Regions from separate parts of the Gottfriedia sp. NPDC057991 genome, predicted to be linked through region 1. Evidence: a T-box and tRNA genes for the amino acid it is inferred to sense, from the RefSeq annotation. Region 1 holds a T-box; the other holds one or more tRNA genes.
What was found. The T-box of region 1 lies ahead of ACFVR2_RS19980 (glycine--tRNA ligase). A T-box ahead of a tRNA ligase gene usually reads a tRNA of that ligase, here a tRNA-Gly.
Positions count from the first base shown of each region.

Region 2: it encodes a tRNA-Gly, which carries the amino acid that the T-box ahead of ACFVR2_RS19980 (glycine--tRNA ligase) is inferred to sense. The anticodon was not compared.

Region 1 covers NZ_JBHVQN010000006.1:221,209-231,049, forward strand. The annotation lists gene ACFVR2_RS19945 (branched-chain amino acid ABC transporter permease) at 1-302, shown strand, start outside; gene ACFVR2_RS19950 (branched-chain amino acid ABC transporter permease) at 312-1,580, shown strand; gene ACFVR2_RS19955 (ABC transporter ATP-binding protein) at 1,597-2,367, shown strand; gene ACFVR2_RS19960 (ABC transporter ATP-binding protein) at 2,386-3,093, shown strand; gene ACFVR2_RS19965 (hypothetical protein) at 3,347-3,781, opposite strand; gene ACFVR2_RS19970 (IS1595 family transposase) at 3,801-4,808, opposite strand; gene ACFVR2_RS19975 (hypothetical protein) at 5,123-5,551, opposite strand; T-box leader at 5,764-5,943, shown strand; gene ACFVR2_RS19980 (glycine--tRNA ligase) at 6,025-7,410, shown strand; gene ACFVR2_RS19985 (Bax inhibitor-1/YccA family protein) at 7,538-8,260, shown strand; gene ACFVR2_RS19990 (NETI motif-containing protein) at 8,376-8,570, shown strand; gene ACFVR2_RS19995 (DNA alkylation repair protein) at 8,633-8,875, shown strand; gene corA (magnesium/cobalt transporter CorA) at 9,065-9,841, opposite strand, start outside.
Region 2 covers NZ_JBHVQN010000001.1:66,228-76,068, forward strand. The annotation lists gene ACFVR2_RS00320 (TatD family hydrolase) at 1-122, shown strand, start outside; gene ACFVR2_RS00325 (helix-turn-helix domain-containing protein) at 412-636, opposite strand; gene ACFVR2_RS00330 (GerMN domain-containing protein) at 837-1,880, shown strand; gene rph (ribonuclease PH) at 2,068-2,808, shown strand; gene ACFVR2_RS00340 (XTP/dITP diphosphatase) at 2,833-3,453, shown strand; gene ACFVR2_RS00345 (metallophosphoesterase family protein) at 3,453-3,956, shown strand; tRNA gene ACFVR2_RS00350 (tRNA-Gly) at 4,193-4,266, shown strand; tRNA gene ACFVR2_RS00355 (tRNA-Arg) at 4,270-4,343, shown strand; gene ACFVR2_RS00360 (hypothetical protein) at 4,513-4,683, shown strand; gene ACFVR2_RS00365 (MMPL family transporter) at 4,926-7,148, opposite strand; gene ACFVR2_RS00370 (TetR/AcrR family transcriptional regulator) at 7,543-8,052, shown strand; gene ACFVR2_RS00375 (DUF4240 domain-containing protein) at 8,228-8,785, shown strand; gene ACFVR2_RS00380 (hypothetical protein) at 8,938-9,841, shown strand, end outside.

The DNA.
Region 1 (9,841 bases):
GTGCAACTGGTGTGCTATTTGCATTACAGTACAACACAATTGATCCGTATATCGGTTTTATTTTAGGCCTAAAAGCATTTACAGCAGCAGTATTAGGAGGAATCGGAAATATCCGTGGTGCGATGCTTGGCGGTTTATTAATCGGTGTAATCGAAGTGTTTGCGGCAACAAATTTATCAAATTTAACACATGGCATTTTCCCATCAGAATATAAAGATGTTGTTGCATTTGGAATTTTAATTTTAGTTCTAATATTCAAGCCAGAAGGTTTATTAGGTAAACCTGTAGCTGAGAAAGTGTAGGTGAATTAGGTGAAGAGCTTATTAGAAGGGTTGAAACAATCAAACAAACTTCAAGGAATTTTCTTAGGAGCTTATATCGTTGTTACATCATTAGGATTATTCCTATTGCAAGAATCCGTAACGGCATTTCTATTAATCTTGTTCTCACTTTACTTATTATATAAAACTAATTTTCCAGTCAAATTAAAATGGAGCATTGGAATACTAGTTTTAACGGTGATCATGCCGTATGTTGCATCACAAGGTACAGCATTTGAATCATATATGGGTGTAGCGACATTAGTTGGAATCTATGTTGCAATGGCACTTGGATTAAATGTAGTAGTTGGTTTAGCGGGTCTACTAGATTTAGGATTCGTTGCATTCTTTGCAATCGGTTCATATACTTATGCAATTTTTTCTACTAAACAAGTAACGAATTTCTTACATTTTGATTTCCTTCCTTTTTCAGGAAACTCGTTCTGGGTATTTATAATAATCGGTGGAATAATCGCTGCAATTGCAGGTGTATTATTAGGTATTCCAGTACTTCGTGTAAAAGGTGATTATTTAGCAATTGTAACACTTGGATTTGGAGAAATAATTCGAATTGTATTTAATAACTTAGATAAACCGGTAAATATTACTGGTGGAGCACAAGGTATTCCATCTATTCCACCTCCGATTATTTTTGGAATAGAGATTGATAATTCTGGTCAATTCTATTATGTCGTGTTAGTTGTTTTAGCAATCGTCATTTTAGCTGTTACTAGATTACAAGATTCTAAGCTTGGACGTTCATGGAAGGCTGTACGTGAGAATGAAATCGCTGCACAAGCATCAGGTATTCACTTAGTACGTACGAAATTAATTGCATTTGCAATCGGTGCATCTTTCTCAGGAATGATGGGAGTAGTATTCTCTGCAAAGCAAATGTTCATTGATCCAACAAGCTTTACGTTACTTGAATCGATTACGATCTTGGTAATGGTTATTTTAGGCGGAATGGGTAGCGTTCCAGGTGTTATCCTTGGAGCAGCACTTGTAACAATCTTAAATCTACAAGTATTAACAGAAGTAACAAACTATTTAAACCAATTAACATTAGATGGAGTCATTAATTTACCACCGGCTCTATCGCCTTCTAAAATGCAGCGTATGATTTTTGGGCTTATTTTAGTACTTGCAGCAATTTTCAGGCCAAAAGGATTATTGCCTGCCAAAAATAAGGTAGTTCCAAAAGAAGACGTCGTAGATCAAACTGTAGTCGAAGAAAAAACACGCACAGTTTCATTATAAGAAAGGAGGTTATCAAATGTTAAAAACAACGAATTTAACGAAAAGCTTTGGTGGTTTAACAGCTGTTAATAATGTAAATATTGACATTAAAGAAGGATCAATTACAGCGGTAATTGGACCAAATGGAGCTGGGAAAACAACGTTTTTTAATATGATTACAGGTGTGTATACTCCTAGTAGTGGTGAAATTTTGCTAGGCAATGAGAGTTTAGTAGGGCTAAAGCCACATACAGTTAATAAAAAAGGGATCTCTCGTACATTCCAAAATATTCGTTTATTTAATAGTATGACTACTTTAGAAAATGTCATGGTAGGAATGCATCAGCATTTAAAGTATGGTGTTTTTTCAACAATATTCCATTTACCTAAATATAAAAAAGCAGAAAAATCGGCGATGAAAGAAGCATATAAATGGTTAGAATACGTTGGCTTAGCTGATATTTATAATGAGGAAGCATCAAGTCTATCATACGGTGCACAAAGACGACTTGAAATCGCTCGTGCATTAGCATCTCAGCCAAGAATCTTACTTTTAGATGAGCCAGCTGCAGGGATGAATCCGAAAGAAACGAAAGAATTGACTGATTTAATCTATCAAATGAGAGATGATCTTAACTTAACGATCGTCTTAATCGAGCATGATATGAAGCTTGTAATGGAAATATCTGAGTATCTATTTGTACTTGATCATGGCGAAAAAATTGCAGAAGGAAAACCACTCGAAATTCGAAATAATCAAAAAGTAATTGAAGCATATTTAGGAAAAAGTGCAGTGACTACTGCATAGTGAAAGGAGTACGAAAAGATGACGCTATTACAATTAAAAGATATTAACTCTTTTTACGGTGGTATTCAAGCATTGAAGGATATTAACATTGAAGTAAATGAAGGTGAAATTGTAACACTAATTGGAAGTAACGGTGCGGGAAAATCTACTACTCTAAAAACGATTTGTGGACAAGTTAAACCAAAATCTGGAACGCTGATTTATAAAGGTGAAGAAATTATAAAGCTACAAGCTCATGAAATTGCCTTAAAGGGAATCGCACATGTGCCAGAAGGAAGAAGAATCTTTTCTAAATTAAGTGTAAAAGAAAATTTAGAGATGGGTGCTTTCTCAGTTAAGGATAAAAAACTAATTGCCGCACGTATGGAAATGGTATTTGATTATTTTCCAAGACTAAAAGAGCGCCTAAGTCAAAAAGGTGGAACGATGAGTGGTGGAGAACAACAAATGCTAGCGATTGGCAGAGGACTGATGATGGGACCATCATTGCTAATGCTAGATGAACCGTCTATGGGTCTTGCTCCAATTATTGTTGAACAAATATTTGAAATCATTGAGCAACTAAACAAACAAGGAATGACAATCTTATTAGTCGAACAAAACGCATACCAAGCATTACAAATCGCTCACCGTGGCTATGTAATTCAAACTGGTGAGATTCAAATGGTTGGTGAAGGTAAGACATTAATGAATAATGAAGAAGTGAAAAAAGCATATTTAGCATAATGAATATGCAAATCAAAAATAGATAAAGTAAAAGAGGGGATGGATCATAAATCAGTTCAACTGACATATGAACATCCTTTTTTGATGTAAATGAATGTAAAAATTCATAGACAGAAGGGATCTCGGAGGCACTGATCATTTTAAGTCTATGTTTCAGACTTTTTTAAAGATAAATGGCAGATTTGAATTAATATTTTATTGTTTAAAAGAAAGGCTGTTTTCGTAAACTTTGTTGTTTTTAGAGAGGGTATTGTTAATACCCTCTCTTTTCATAAGCATATGATGCTCTTTTTCTTACACATTCCATTTCATCCATTAAAAATTTTTCAAGAAGAGTTTGTATCACAAGATTATTTCCGTCTATTTCTCCAAGTCCGTAAGCCACCTGCCATCTTGCATCGAAGTCTGGAAAAGAAATTGTGTGTTGAGCAATGGAAATCAGTTGTTTTGGATTTTCTATCAAGCTATCGATTATAATTTCACACTCATTATCTCTCGCTAATATATATTGAAATTCGTTTAATAACTCTGAATTCCAATTATTAACTGGGGTTTCAATCAATAGTTTATCGACAAGTTTATAAATCCTATCCCAATGCAGATAATCAGTTTCCCATTCTCCATATGATTTATCTGATGTCTTAGCCCAAACCCTAAAATTCTCTATTTCAAGTAGCAATTCAACCATGTATAGTTTCTCCTCCTTATCAGGCACTTCTAAGCATTTGAACTGTTGTGTTATTTGATTTTTGGCAAGCTGAAATAAGCATTTGCTCCACTTGTTTTTCAAAGGATAAATGCTTATCTATTTCCAACCATCGGAACCAGTAAAGATAGTTATCAAGATATTTAGTTGCAACGCCTTGAAATCTATCCATCCATGTTTTTAATCGACTGTGAAAGTTATTTACGTTTTGAACATGATAAATTCCCTTTTTAACTCGCTGTTTTTGTCGTTCGTTTATCGTTTCATGATGATAACCTTTAATCTTAGCGAATTTTTTATAATTCGTAGCAGTATCTGTACATAAAACGGAAGTAGGATGAATATATCTTCCTATCACAGCATCAATTTCTTCAGCTCTTACACGACCAGTACCTGCTTTTAAAGCGATAATATTATGATTTCTATCTTGTGCCACAACAACGGCAATTTTTAGGTCAGAAATACCTCTTTTTTTGTCCTTTGTTGAACGTTTCTTAGCCTTACGATGTGTAACTTTTCTACCTTTCATAGACTCACGAAAGAAAGTTTCATCGCTTTCTACAATACCAAATAACTGTTCAAAATCTAACGAACGTAATGCATTCAGTATTTTATGTCTCCAATAAAATGCAGTAGAAATGTGTATTTTAAGACGTTTAGCGATTTTAGGAAGTGTATATCCTTCAACCATCATTTCCATATACTTAACCCATTTCTCAGGATAACGAGAACCTGAAAATGGTGTGTTGGTCATATCATTGAAAGTCTTATTGCAATCTTTGCAAAGATAACGTTGTCGTGACTTATATTTACCATTTCTCTTAATGGCTGTACTACCGCAATGAACGCATGCCATTCCACTACTAAATCGACTTTCACGAATTTGTTTAAGTAGTTTGGTAATTTTATCTGGTTCATCTGGAAATAAGTCATTTTTCAACGCTTTAAATAACGCTAATTGTTCTTGTTTTGTAAGTTCATTTACATTTTCATACACATCTAACCACATGCCGAACGCCTCCTAAAACATGATTATATCAAGCCTTATTAATCATGGTCAAGAAAGCAACAATCTATACGAAAACAGCCAAAAGAAATATGCTAGTGTTACACTCCAAAGTATCCACAATGATCTAATATTTCAGTTGAAATACCTTTACTGGTATAGGTTATTTTTCACTTTATTTGCAGATTTGATGAATTTAATTGCAGTTCAGTCGGTCGGTATTAACACGATACTTCATTTAATTGATTTACTACGATTTTCTCAAAGGTAATAAAAAGAGGGAACCCCATAGGGATTCCCTCATTAATATGAAATGTTTATTTATTAGAAATAAATTCCGAAACTTTTAATTGATCTTCACTTGACGAATTGTTAATTGAAGATTGAAGTGATTCCTCTAGTAAACTACGATTCTTGTAAAAATCTTCATGTTTACTATTATAATAGTACTTCACTGCTTCTAAATCTGAGAAAAACTCTTTTCCAAGCTTTAGAAGAAATGTTACTGGAAGTCCTTCGATCACTACTGTATTTACATTTTCAGAAATTTCATTTACCGTACTGTTTGAAGTTGAAATCATTGCCTCGTTTAATTCTCTAACAAGTAATTGTTCGAACCCTTTTATTTTAGTGTTTCTTTTGTTCACGATTCGCTTTTTGTTTGTCTTTAATAAACGAATGGAATGATGTTTATCAAGCAATACTGCTGAACGTTTCTTTTTCTTTAAAAAAATGCTGCTACTCAAAACTAGCACTCCCTTCTGATAGTATAGGTATATAAATAAAACAACTTTTCTATCATACCAAGTAATGCTCATACTGTAAAGGTTTTATCTTTACATGTTAGGTTTCCAAAAAATATTCAAAAAATTCACCGTATTTTTTTCTCATAAATGTTCATAATAATATTTGACTTAATCATTGACACTTTGTTAAAATAACAACATATTATTTATTACATATAACGTTGACGGAAAGAAGTACCTAAAGATTATTTTGTATAGCGAATTGAGGATGGTGTGAGCTCAATCAAAACCTTTAGCGAAAGGCATTCCTGAGTTAATTCTTAAAGTGGACAATTTTTTTAATTGTCAACTAGGGTGGAACCGCGGGTGCATATACAGCTCTCGTCCCTAGGCAGAAAATGCCTAAGGATGAGAGCTTTTTTATTTTCATTCTTGCATTTTCAAAAAACAATTGAAAATTGGAGGCAAATGAAATGTCAGAGAAATCGATGGATGTCGTAGTAAGTCATGCTAAACACAGAGGATTTGTATTCCCAGGTTCTGAAATTTACGGTGGTTTAGCAAATACGTGGGATTATGGTCCACTTGGTGTTGAATTAAAAAATAATGTGAAAAAAGCTTGGTGGAAAAAGTTTGTTCAGCAAAGTCCATATAATGTTGGATTAGATGCTGCAATCTTAATGAATCCACGTACATGGGAAGCATCAGGTCATATTGGTAACTTCAATGATCCAATGATCGATTGCAAAAATTGTAAAGCTCGTCATCGCGCAGATAAATTAATTGAAAATGCACTTGAAGAAAAAGGAATGGAAATTATCGTTGATGGTCTTCCATTTTCAGAAATGGCTAAATTAATTGAGGAACATAAAATTGCTTGTCCTGATTGTGGTAGCCATGATTTTACAGATATTCGTCAATTTAACCTAATGTTTAAAACATTCCAAGGTGTTACAGAGTCAAGTACGAATGAAATTTTCTTACGTCCTGAAACAGCACAAGGTATTTTCGTAAACTTTAAAAATGTTCAACGTACAATGAGAAAGAAAGTTCCATTTGGTATCGCTCAAATCGGTAAAAGCTTCCGTAACGAAATTACTCCAGGAAATTTCACGTTCCGTACTCGTGAATTTGAACAAATGGAGCTTGAATTCTTCTGTAAACCAGGTGAAGAGTTAGAGTGGTATTCTTATTGGAAAGAAACTGCTAATAAATGGCTTTTAGCTTTAGGTATGAATGAAGAATATCTTCGTTTACGTGAACATAGTGCAGATGAATTATCACACTATAGTAACGCGACAACTGATTTTGAATATAAATTCCCATTTGGTTGGGGTGAATTATGGGGCATTGCGTCTCGTACAGATTATGATTTAAAACAACATATGGAATATTCAACAGAAGATTTCACATATCATGATCCAATTACAAATGAAAAATACGTACCATATTGTATCGAGCCATCATTAGGTGCGGATCGTGTTACATTAGCATTTTTAATTGATGCTTATGAAGAAGAGGCATTAGAAGATGGTACTTCTCGTACAGTAATGCGTCTACATCCTGCATTAGCACCATATAAGGCAGCAATTTTACCATTATCTAAAAAATTATCAGAAAATGCACAAGAAGTATTTGCTTCTTTAGCAGAAGATTTCAATGTTGATTTTGATGAAACTGGTTCAATTGGTAAACGTTATAGACGTCAAGATGAAATCGGTACTCCTTTCTGTATCACATACGACTTCGATTCAATTGAAGATGGAAAAGTAACAGTTCGTGACCGTGACACAATGGAGCAAACTCGTGTTGCAATCAGTGAATTACAATCATTTTTAGCAAATAAAATTAAATTTTAATTTAGTTTTTTGAAATAAGGTGTCCTTTTGGACATCTTTTTTCATATATTTTACTAAAGCTTGTTTAAAGTTTAAGAAATTTACTAAAAATGGTAAAATAAAGGTATAAAATAAAGGAGGAGTTTAAATGAGGAGTTCAAATCCTATCTTAAATTCTGAACAATTAACGAAATCAAGGCATTCTGCTAAAGCGATGACAATCGGTGGTACAATTGGTAAAACAATAATCGCTTTAATCTTACTAATCGCAACAGCAGGATACTCATATTATCTAACGGCTACTGGAACACTTAATTCTAAAGTGTTTATTGGATGTTTAATTGTTGCATTCATTATTGGGTTAGTAACATCTTTTTCTCCTAGAATTGCGCCGATTACTACACCTATTTATGCAGCAGTTGAAGGGATTCTAATTGGAAATATTTCAGCTGTTTACGAAGCGTCATATGGTATGATTGTCCTACAAGCAGTGTTATTAACAATTGCAATTATTGCAGGAACATTAATTTGTTATGCTACTGGACTTGTAAAAGTAACACACCGTTTTAGATCAATTGTATTCGGCTTAACAATCGGTGTATTTTTATTTTATTTACTAACGATGGTTCTTCAACTTTTCCATGTTCCAATTCCATATCTCCATCAATCTGGTCCAATAGGAATATTTGTTAGTTTAGCGATTCTAGTAATCGCCTCATTAAATCTATTCTTGGATTTTGATTTAATTACGACGAGTGTTAGACAAGGTGCACCAAAAGAATTCGAGTGGTATTGTGCTTTTGGTTTATTAGTAACAGTCATTTGGGTTTATATTGAAGCACTTCGATTCCTTTCGAGACTTCGCGATTAAATAATTTTAGTCAATCAGACCTTACTCTCAAATGAAAGTAAGGTTTTTTACTATATTTTGATTTGAATTCAATCATGATTAGATAGAATTACAAAAGTAGAAAGTAGGGAAATAGATGAGTAAGAAAAAATTTGAAGTCTTTGAAAATGAAACGATTAATGATTGTTTAGAAAGAATGGAAAGAGAAGGCTATTCACCAGTTAAAAGAATGGAAGTTCCAATATTTTCAGAGCAAATGGTTAATGGAAAAGTAGAAATTGAACCGACTGGAAGAAAAATTGTTTTTGAAGGAAAATTAAATACGAATTAATATGAATAAAAATAATAATTTAATGGAATAGTAACCTTATATGAATAAAATGAGGTGAAAATATGCATAAATTAGCATGTCCACGCTGTAAAACAAACAAAAGTAGATTTTATTTAATCGAACAAAACCCAAAAGCAGTTAAATTAAATGCTCAAAGCGGAGATGTTGAAATAGAAGAATATGTTTCAAGTGGGCTAGATCCATTTTTTGTTCCATATAAAGGTCCAGAATATTTAGTTCAATGCGGAGCTTGCGGTTTAATTGAGCAAAGTGTAATGTTTGAAAAAACAGCGGACTCAATGTGATTTTAAAATAACAAAACTAAGTTTGAATATATAATTAGGTACCAACAAAAATAGGATGACCTTGTACAGAGGTCATTTTATTTTTGTTGGATAGCTTTTTTAAAAGTGCCGATTGTAAATGGACAATTTAGAAGTAGATTGTTTTTTTCTTTTTACAACTTCTCTTTTTGTCTTACATAATGACTAATTTTAGAACCAGTTTTTTTTCTTGAACCACATCACTAATCCAATCACGATGATTAGCATGATCACCCAACAGTAATAATAACCATACTTTAATTGAAGTTCAGGGATGTGAACAAAATTCATTCCATATACACCTACGATAAATGTTAATGGCATGAACACGATTGAGACTGATGTTAACATTTTCATCGTTTTATTCATTTTGTGTGAGTTCGTTGAAATATAACTTTCTCTGATGTCATTTGCCATTTCCCTGTTATCAGCAATGTCATCTAATAATTTTACTAAGTGTTCGTAGACGATTCGCAATTTCTTTGTCGTTTCTTTGTCAATTTCAACATGTGTTGAATTTAATATACGATAAATTAAATCTTTTGTTGGTTTAACTGTTTTTCTTACTTTTGATAACTTGCTTAGTTGTGTTTTAATTCCATCGATCATGCTTAGATCGGAATTTGATCCTAGCTCATCAATCTCTTCGATGTCATCTTCAATTTTTTGGACAATCGGAAAGAATTTGTCGACAATTTCATCACAAATATGATACAGGATACGTTCTGGTTTGATTCCTTTTGTACTCTTTAATCCTTTTAGTTTGTTCCACACGATTTGGATCGCATTTGATTCATCCCAACAAAATGAAACAATGTACTTGTGGGATAAAAAGAGATCGATTTCAGCTTGTTCCATTTTCTCCTGCAATGATTGTAGAATGATAAAACGATAGCCATCGTAATAATCCATTTTCGGTCTTTCTTTATAGCTTACACAATGCTTAAT
Region 2 (9,841 bases), on a different contig from region 1:
AGTGGACACATCCTAAATTTATGCATCAATCGGTTGCAAAGATAGCTGAGTTAAAAGACATAGATATATCAGTTGCATATAAAACTTTATATGAAAATACTAAGAAGTTTTATAGTATATAAAATAAGAAAATCGTTTTCTAACTGGAAACGATTTTTTTTATTTTAGATAGGTAAAAAGAGCTAAAATAAAATCCCCCTATAGCAGAGACGCTATCCTAATATACGGATAGGCTTTTTTATCTACTATAAGTAGGATATAAAGTAAAACTTTCAATTCAAATAATCAGATTCATTACAAGCTAGAAAATAGAGAAATGAAAAACTTAAGTTTCAATGTAAATACCAAAACCGGCATGTCGATTAGAATGCCGGCAGTATGTTGGTTTGTAGAAGTGTTTCTACAAAATAACTACAGTTCAAGCTCTCCCATACGAAGAAGCTCTATAACTGCTTGTGATCGCCCCTTAACCCCAAGCTTCTGCATTGCATTTGAAATATGATTTCTCACAGTTTTTTCACTTATAAAAAGTTCTTCAGCAATTTCTCTTGTAGTCTTATCTTGAACAAGAAGCTCGAATACTTCTTTTTCACGCTTTGTGAGTGTGTGCTTTGTTTGATAGTCTCTATCCTTCAACTGTGCTAACCCTCCTTGCTTGACCGAGCTGTTCTTCGGATGGGTATTCATTTAGTCTTTTTATCATATGAACGATAGGTCTTTTAGGTGAATATTTCCAGTGAATTTAGAGCTAGATTTAAATTATTTATTTTTTTCTATTTAGCTTGTTCTAAAAAATGTACAGGCTCGTATAAATAATAAAAAAGCGTGGGGGGAGTATGGTGATGAAAAAAAGATTGTTAGTAACAGCAGCAGCGGTATGTGGAATCGCAACAATGAGTGGATGTAGTTTACTTCCAACGAAATCTTCAACTGACATTGATCCACCTAAAACTGTAGTTTATAAAAGTGATCAACCTTCAAAAGAAGTAGCAAAGAAGGAGGAAACGGTAAAAAGGGAATTATATTTAATTGACCGTAACGGGTATGTTGTACCGCAAACATTCCAATTACCTAAGTCTACTAGCTTGGCTAAACAAGCGTTAGAGTACTTAGTAAAAGATGGTCCTGTTACAGATGAATTACCGAATGGTTTCCAAGCAGTTTTACCTCCGAATACAGAAGTTTTAGGTGTTCAAACTCAAAAGGATGGTACAATTATTGCTGATTTTTCACCAGAATTTAAGCAATACCGTGCTGAAGATGAATTAAAAGTGTTTCAAGCTGTTACTTGGACTTTAACTCAATTTGATAATGTGACAAAGGTGAAAATTAGAGTAAACGGAAAAGAACTTGCATCGATGCCAGTAAATAAGGCTCTGATTGGTGATGGGTTAACAAGAGATGATGGAATTAACTTTGATAAAGGTGACATTGTAGATATTATGAACTCAAGACCAGTTACGCTATATTATGTTTCTCAAGGGGAAATGGGAGACACTTATTATGTACCTGTAACGGCTAGGATTTCAAATGCTGAAACAGATTCATATTCAGCAATCGTAAATGAACTTGTAAAAGGTCCTTCTGAATATTCAAATTTAGTTTCCGATTTTGGAACTGATACGAAACTTGTTAGTCAACCTGTTTTCAAAGGCGGTAAGTTAGTACTTAATTTTAACGATGGAATCTATGGAAACATTGCAAAAAATATGATCAATAACGATGTATTACAGCCGCTTGTTCTTTCTTTAACAGAGCAAAAAGGAGTTAAGTCTATTGAAATTCAAATCAATGGTAAATTAACTGCGCTAGACCAACAAGGCAAGCCTTTAAGCCAACCTGTTTCTAGGCCTAAGGATGTAAATACGAAAAAATTGTAAGCTAGTGGTTAGAAAAAGATAATAATTGTCTTTTAAAAAAATGTTTTAAATATCAACCTTGTACAAAAATTGTGATGATTTTTGTACAAGGTTTTTAATTTTATCTTTAAATTATAGTTAATAAGTAGAAATGAAATCACATTTTTGTCTATACTAGTATTTGGAAGATTTTGTAGGAGGAACAAACATGACAAGAACAGATGGAAGATTAAATAATGAACTTAGACCTATTGAGATAATTACTCACTATACAAAACATGCAGAAGGTTCTGTACTTATAAGTATTGGTGATACGAAGGTAATTTGTAATGCAACAGTTGAGGACCGTGTTCCACCATTTTTGAGAAATAGTGGAAAAGGTTGGATTTCAGCAGAATATTCTATGTTACCAAGGGCTACTCAAGAGCGTACAATACGTGAATCATCTAAAGGAAAAGTAACTGGTCGAACAATGGAAATTCAACGATTAATAGGAAGAGCGTTAAGAGCAGTAGTTGATTTAGAAGCTCTTGGTGAAAAGACAATTTGGATCGACTGTGATGTAATTCAAGCAGATGGTGGAACAAGAACTACTTCAATTACTGGTGCATTTGTTGCAATGATGCTTGCTTTTGATAAATTAATTAAAATGGATAAATTAAAATCGTATCCTGTAAAAGATTATTTAGCAGCAACTTCAGTTGGTATTTTAGATGAGCTTGGACCAGTACTAGATTTATATTATGTAGAAGATTCTGCTGCAAGTGTTGATATGAATATTATTATGACTGGAAAAGGGCAGTTTGTTGAACTTCAAGGGACTGGTGAAGAAGCAACATTTTCAAGAGAAGAATTAAATGAGTTATTATCTTTAGGTGAATTAGGAATTAAATCTCTAATTGAAAAACAAAAAGAAGTGTTATTACAAGAAGGTATTAAATTTCAATAATCATTTCGAGGAGAGACTTTAAGGATGGAAACAATCATTATTGCGACTAATAATCAAGGCAAAGTCAAGGATTTTGAAGCGCTTTTTAACCCGATGGGATTTCAAATTAAATCTTTAAAAGACTTTCCTGAAATTCAAGAAGTTGAAGAAACAGGAACTACATTTGAAGAAAATGCGATTTTAAAAGCTGAGTATTTAGCGAGAGAGCTAGATACGCCTGTAATTGCAGATGACTCTGGATTAATAGTGGATGCACTTGAAGGTAGACCAGGCGTTTATTCTGCTCGATATGCTGGATTACATAAAAGTGACGAAGATAATTTGCAAAAAGTATTAAGTGAACTAGAAGGCGTTTTTCCTGGCAAAAGAACTGCACGATTTTATTGTGCTTTAGCTCTAGCAGTTCCTAGTAAAAAAACAATCACTGTTTATGGTACAGTTGAAGGATATATTGCCAATGAAAAAAGAGGAACAAACGGATTTGGCTACGATCCAATATTCTTTTTGCCAGAATTAGATAAAACGATGGCTGAATTAACAACAGATGAAAAAGGTGGCTTAAGTCATCGTGCAAATGCAATTAAATCATTAATGAATGTTATAAATAAAGAAGATAAAGACTTTTTATTTAGAGGTTCAAATTAATGAAAGTACTAATTGTAAGTGATAGCCATGGATTGACGAAACCATTGCAAGAAATCGCCGACCGATATCGTGACAGTGTAGATTTAATGATACACTGTGGAGATTCTGAATTAGAAGAAAATGCTAAGGAATTAAAGGATTATAATGTTGTAAGAGGAAATTGTGATTTCAGAGGAGAATTCCCTGAAGAATTTATTCACCGTGGGAATGAATATACAATCTATGCAACACATGGTCATTTACATGGAATAAAACAGTCATTACAAAAGCTGTATTATCGTTGTAAAGAGGTTGGGGCAACAATTGCTTGTTTCGGTCACTCACATGTATTAGGAGCCGAGGTAATTGATGGTGTACTTTTTATTAACCCTGGCAGCATATTATTACCGAGAATGCGAAAAGAAAAGACTTATGCTATTCTTGAAACAATTGGTAAGAAAGCTAATGTTACTTTTTATAATACAGATGGAACGGAGCTTATAACTACTTCATTTGAATTATAATGAATAAAAGGAGGTTAGTAGCTTTTGATGCTACTAACCTTACCTGAAAACAAAAAATTTCTGAGTACTAAAAGCCGAAAAACCCTAATAAACTAAGGTAATTAAACAACTTTTAAATTTTTTCCTTTATTTTGGAAAAAAAGTTTTAAAATAGTGTTGACTTTAATTTGCATAGTGACTATAATAAATATTGTCGACAGGGTGATGTCGCAAAGAAATAAAAAAATAAAACATATGCGGGTGTAGTTTAATGGTAAAATAGAAGCCTTCCAAGCTTCGGTCGTGGGTTCGATTCCCATCACCCGCTCCATATGTCCTGGTAGCTCAGCAGGATAGAGCAACGGCCTTCTAAGCCGTCGGTCGGGGGTTCGAATCCCTCTCAGGACGTCCAAAAGACGCTTGTTTTACGAAATGTAAAATAAGTGTTTTTTTTTGTCTACATACCAAATGAATCGCTATATATCAACCTTCTAGGACGCCAAATGAAACGGTCAGTGCATCGGTCAAAACCGAAAACGACTCGAAATAAGGCGTAAGCTAGGAGGTTATTTTTGTTATGACGAAAAAGAAAAGTATTTTATCGATTTCAGATGATTTAAGCGGTTTGTTCTCGGAAAATCTTACCCCACGTACAACGGTCGATTTAGACCGAATGACTATCAAACAGGCACTCACAACGATTACTCGCCAAATGGAGATCAGCGGAAACCGATCACGATTGAACTAACAATTGAGTAGAGGTGAAGTTAATGCTGTATGAGTTTGTTTTAACAATGCTTCTTACTTTGGCAATAGTTACAACCATTAAATTTGTAGTAACTAGACTTTTAACAAACAAGGCAAAGAGAGAGAAAATAGTGTACGGAGTTCTTCACAAACTATACTAATTGCATTTTTTCTTACCTGGGTTCCATAGATGTACTCGAATAGATGAAGGAGGACTTATACCTTCTCTTAAAAAAACCGCTCCTATTTTATAGGAAGCGGGTTCTGTTTATATATCTTTTCACTTTTGTTGTCCATGCGTTGTATAATGCTTTCTCCTTCAACATCAATGTTAGGCAAAATTTTATCTAGCCATTTTGGCAAGTACCAGGCTGACTTACCCATAAGAGTCATAACCGCAGGTACGATTGTCATTCTCACAATGAATGCGTCAAAGAAAACACCGAACGTAAGAGACATGCCTATGGATTTAATGATAGTATCAGGTGCCAACATGAATCCAATAAATACAGACATCATAATTAATCCTGCTGCGACTACGACTCTCCCGCTCTCCCGCATTCCTTCTAAAATAGCTCTCTTTGGGTCACTAGTATGCGTATATACTTCCCGCATTTTGCTCACTAGGAACACCTCATAGTCCATTGCGAGTCCGAAAAGGATCCCGATGAGAATGACAGGCAAGAAGGCTAAGATCGGACCGGCAGCCGGGAAACCAAATATATTTTGGAAATGCCCATCCTGCACGAAAAATACCACGGCTCCCAACGTAGCACCAAGAGAAAGTAGAAACCCTAAAACTGCTTTTAATGGAATGAGCAGAGACCTAAACACTAGAACTAAGAGTATATATGCAAGTCCCACAATGAGGGCAGCGAAAACCGGCAAGGCATCACTCAGCTTTTGTGAAATATCAATATTCATCGCTGCTGAGCCCGTTACCATTAGTTCAATTCCATTTTCTTTCTCTGTCTGGTTCGATTTGTCCCGGATTGCTTTTACCAAATCCTTCGTCTTTGTATCGTCTGGTCCTGTTTTTGGTGTGACGGAAATCATATAAATCTTTCCAGAAGGCCCAGGGATAGCTGGTGTCACACTTTTTACATCAGATAGTGTACCCAATTCTTTTGAAATGGTGTTCAAAGCATTTTGAGTTTCAGCTGTTGCTTGCTCTGATTTTGCCACTACCACTAAAGAGGCATGAAATCCTTCTCCATATGCTTCCGTCAATAAATCATATGCTCTTCTTTCTGTCGTTGCTGTGGATTTTGTTGTTCCATCCGAAGGTAGTCCAAGGTTCATATGGAAAAATGGAATCGTAATTACTGCAAGTATTCCGATTGCGAAAATTGTAACAATAAGAGGACGCTTTGTGACAAATTCCCCCCATTTATTTGAACCAACGTGTTTCTTACCTGCCCCACCCATCTTTTGTAAGAATCGATTTTGTTTAGATGGGGCAATCTTATCGCCGACAAGTCCCAATATGGCTGGTAATATAACGACGGAAACCAACACAGCTACGAGCACAGTAAAGGCCGCGGATACGCCCATCGTTGTCAGGAATGGAATCTTTGTAACAGACAGTCCTAAAAGACCAATAATAACTGTTAATCCTGCAAAGATTACTGCACCTCCTGCTGTTCCCGTTGCGATAGCAACAGATTCTGGAACAGAATCTCCTTGTGCAAGCTGTTGTCTAAAGCGATTGATAATGAAGAGCGCATAGTCAATGCCCACTGCGAGTCCCAGCATGGCTGCTAAAGATAAGGAAACAGATTGGATTTCCACATAATTTGTTCCGATCATGATTCCTAGCATTCCAATCGCTAATCCGATTATCGCAGTGAGAATCGGCAGTCCAGCTGCTAGGAAAGACACAAAAGTAAATGCCAGGACTACGAAGGCAACAAGTACTCCGACAATTTCAGTCATACCTGAAGTCTCGGAGTCAGAAAATTGGATATCGCCTCCTGATAATTCCGTTTGAATGCCGGTATCCCTTGTTGTTTCAATACTATTTAAAATCTTATCCTTAGAAGCTTTTGTGACCTTTTCCGCTTTGACTTTGTACGTAACAACTGCATATCCGATTTTCCTATCTTTACTGAGGTTTTGCAACTGCATCGGTGCTGCCACAGAATCAACAGCTGAATCTTTTTTAATCTCATCTAGAACTTTTGCAATTTTCTGTTGTACTTCCGCTGACTCCAAGGTTTCGTTTTTGGGTGCTTTAAACACCACTTTTACTTGGGCACCTGCTGGTTGCATCGCTTTAAACTCTTTTTCAATTACTTTTCCTGCTTTATCTGCCGGTGTATTCGGAATCCTCAGCTCACCCATGAAGGAGGAACCCATGTTGACTGCAAAAAGCACTAATGTAATAAGAATTGCGAGTGCGCTGAATACAACCTTTTTCCTATGATTTACTGCCCAATGTCCTAACTTATACAGATATTTTGCCAATTGAATCTCACCCTATTCTTATTGATAATTTGTCTTGTTCTTACGTTGTAATCTAGAAACGCATAAACACCAAATCATATATTATTCATATAAAAAAATTAAAAATGTATATTATAACTTGTATCTGAATATCCCTCCCTTTTAATAGCTTGCAGAATGGCGGCAAATCGCCAGTAGGAAACAAAGAAAATGGTACACATTGACAGCCACGATGTCCTTTTATAAAATGACATTATCATTACACTAACAATTGTGCTTACACGTGTAAGTATAGCAGTGAATTTTCATCTTTCAAGCACTATGTGATGATTTACACTTAAAACGAACAGAATGAAGGGACGTGTTAGCTTTGAGGAATTCAAGAGAAGATAGTGTACACTCTCAGAGATACATTATGGAGGCATTAAGCGCACTGTTGCATGAACATAAACTACAAGATATAACCGTAACAGCTATTTGCAAAAAGGCTGGAGTTGCCAGAGTCACATTCTATAAATACTACCGCAACGTTTACGACGTTGTGCAAGCATCTGTGGATGAAATTGTTCAACAATTCTTGAAAGAGGTTGATAGTTTGGATCCGTATGATAGTATGCAGCTAATTATTGAATATATCATAGAGGGTTTTGTGTCTGCATATAAGCCGTCAGAAAACTTAATTGATGCAAATATATCAAGTATGCTGCTTGATTATTTGAATTATGCAATGGAAAAGGTCTTTCAAGCGGATATTACGCGCAATCATGACATAAGCAGAATGCAAATCCTGTTTTTAGCAGGCGGTATCTTTAATATTGTTACCGATTGGATTAAAAGAGGGGCAAGGGAATCTCCCCAGGCACTTGCTGCAAAAATATACGAGATTCTTCCATATGGGACAACAGATACAAGGAATTTGGGGTAAGTGTTTTTTTGTGTTTTAACTACTTTTAATTTAACAACCTTAGAAATAAAATGATGAATTCCGTTTACTATATAAGTTAGTATGGATTCTGATCAATAAATAGAAATCTTAGATCATCATAGAGTTTATACTAGATATGTTATTCTAGTATAAATAAAAGAGTGGAGTGGTATAAATGAACGAAAAAGAATTTTGGAGTTTAATATCCAAAATGCATATTGTTGAAGAACCATATGAATGGGTAATAAATCATTTAGCTAAACAATCAGAGGAAGAGATAGCTAGTTTTGAAATTCAATTTGAAACTTTTTTTTCAAAAGTGTATACCGTAAATCTTTTAGGAGCTGCATGGATCATCATGGATGGCTGTTCTGAGGATTCATTTGCACATTTTAGAGCGTGGTTAATCGGTCAAGGAGAACAAGTTTACAAGAAAACGTTACATGACCCAGATTATTTAGCTGAATACATCTTTCCTATTTATGAAGAAGAGGGACTTACGCCAGAATTAGAAGATATGTTAGATCTAGCTTTACAAGCATATACAGTCAAGCGTAAAGGTGATGATGATTGGGATGATCAATTGTGGAATGAGTTCAATTCACTAATTGAAAGCAAAGGCTACCATTATCCTGAACAACAATTAACAATCGATTGGAAGTCGAAAGAGGAATTAAAAGCTAAGTTTCCAAAACTATGGAAAAGATTTGGCAATAAACCATTAGGGTACTAAAAAATAGCTAAATGCAGTAGTTGGAATAAATGATAACTTAAAAACTGATTCATCCATACTCGTATCTTTAATATTTTAAATAATTTTAATTCATGATACACTTTTTCATAACTAGTTTGTGCAGGAAATAACAAATGTTAGGGGAGAGTAACATGGAAGACAATATTGTCTTTTTTCCTAAACTGAAGGATCGGATCATAAATTTAGGTAAAAAAGCATTAGAAGAAAAAAATTTTAGTAAAGCTTTAATGTTATGTAATCAATTAAAAGAAATGAATGAGCATAATTCACAAACAGAGCTTGCTGCAGTCGCGTGTCTTTTAGAAGGGAATCGGGCTATGGAAGCTAAGGAAAGATGTGAGGATTTAGTTTTCGGGCCATTTGAAAGTGATGAAGCAATTGAAGTATACATAAGCATTTTATTCCAATTAAAGGAATATGAAGAATTACAAAAAAATATAAAAAGACTACTCACTCAAAAACGGATTGATGAAAATCAAATGGATAAGTTTCAGGCGATGCTATCATTATCAAAGAAAGTAATTTCAGATCGTGAAGGCATTAAGGGTGAAGTTCTTAATTTACATATGATAGTTGAAAATACTGAGCCGATTGATAAACAGCTCGAATTAATTAGTGAATTAAGGGGATTGGATTGTAATCTTGTTATCGACCAAATTAGCGAAATATTAAAAAGCCCTAAAGCAAATCCGCTAATTCAAAGTTTTATTTTGTTTATTTTACAAGAACAATCAATCGATAAAGATTTTGAACTTAACAAAGTAAACCAAAGAATGATTTGGAATACATCGGTTTCAGTCGATGAACATAAAACATTTGTAGATGCTATATTAAAAAAATTAAGTGACGTATTAGAAAGTGAAGACCCTTCTGCTTTCGAAATCGCAAAAACACACTTCCAGCACTTTATAACAATTTACTTCCCGTTTATCCCAATACCAGCGGATATAACTACATGGGCAGCTTGTTTCTATTGCATCGTCCAACAATTTTTTGATCGCTATATAGATGAAGAGGAACTAAAAGACTTGTTTA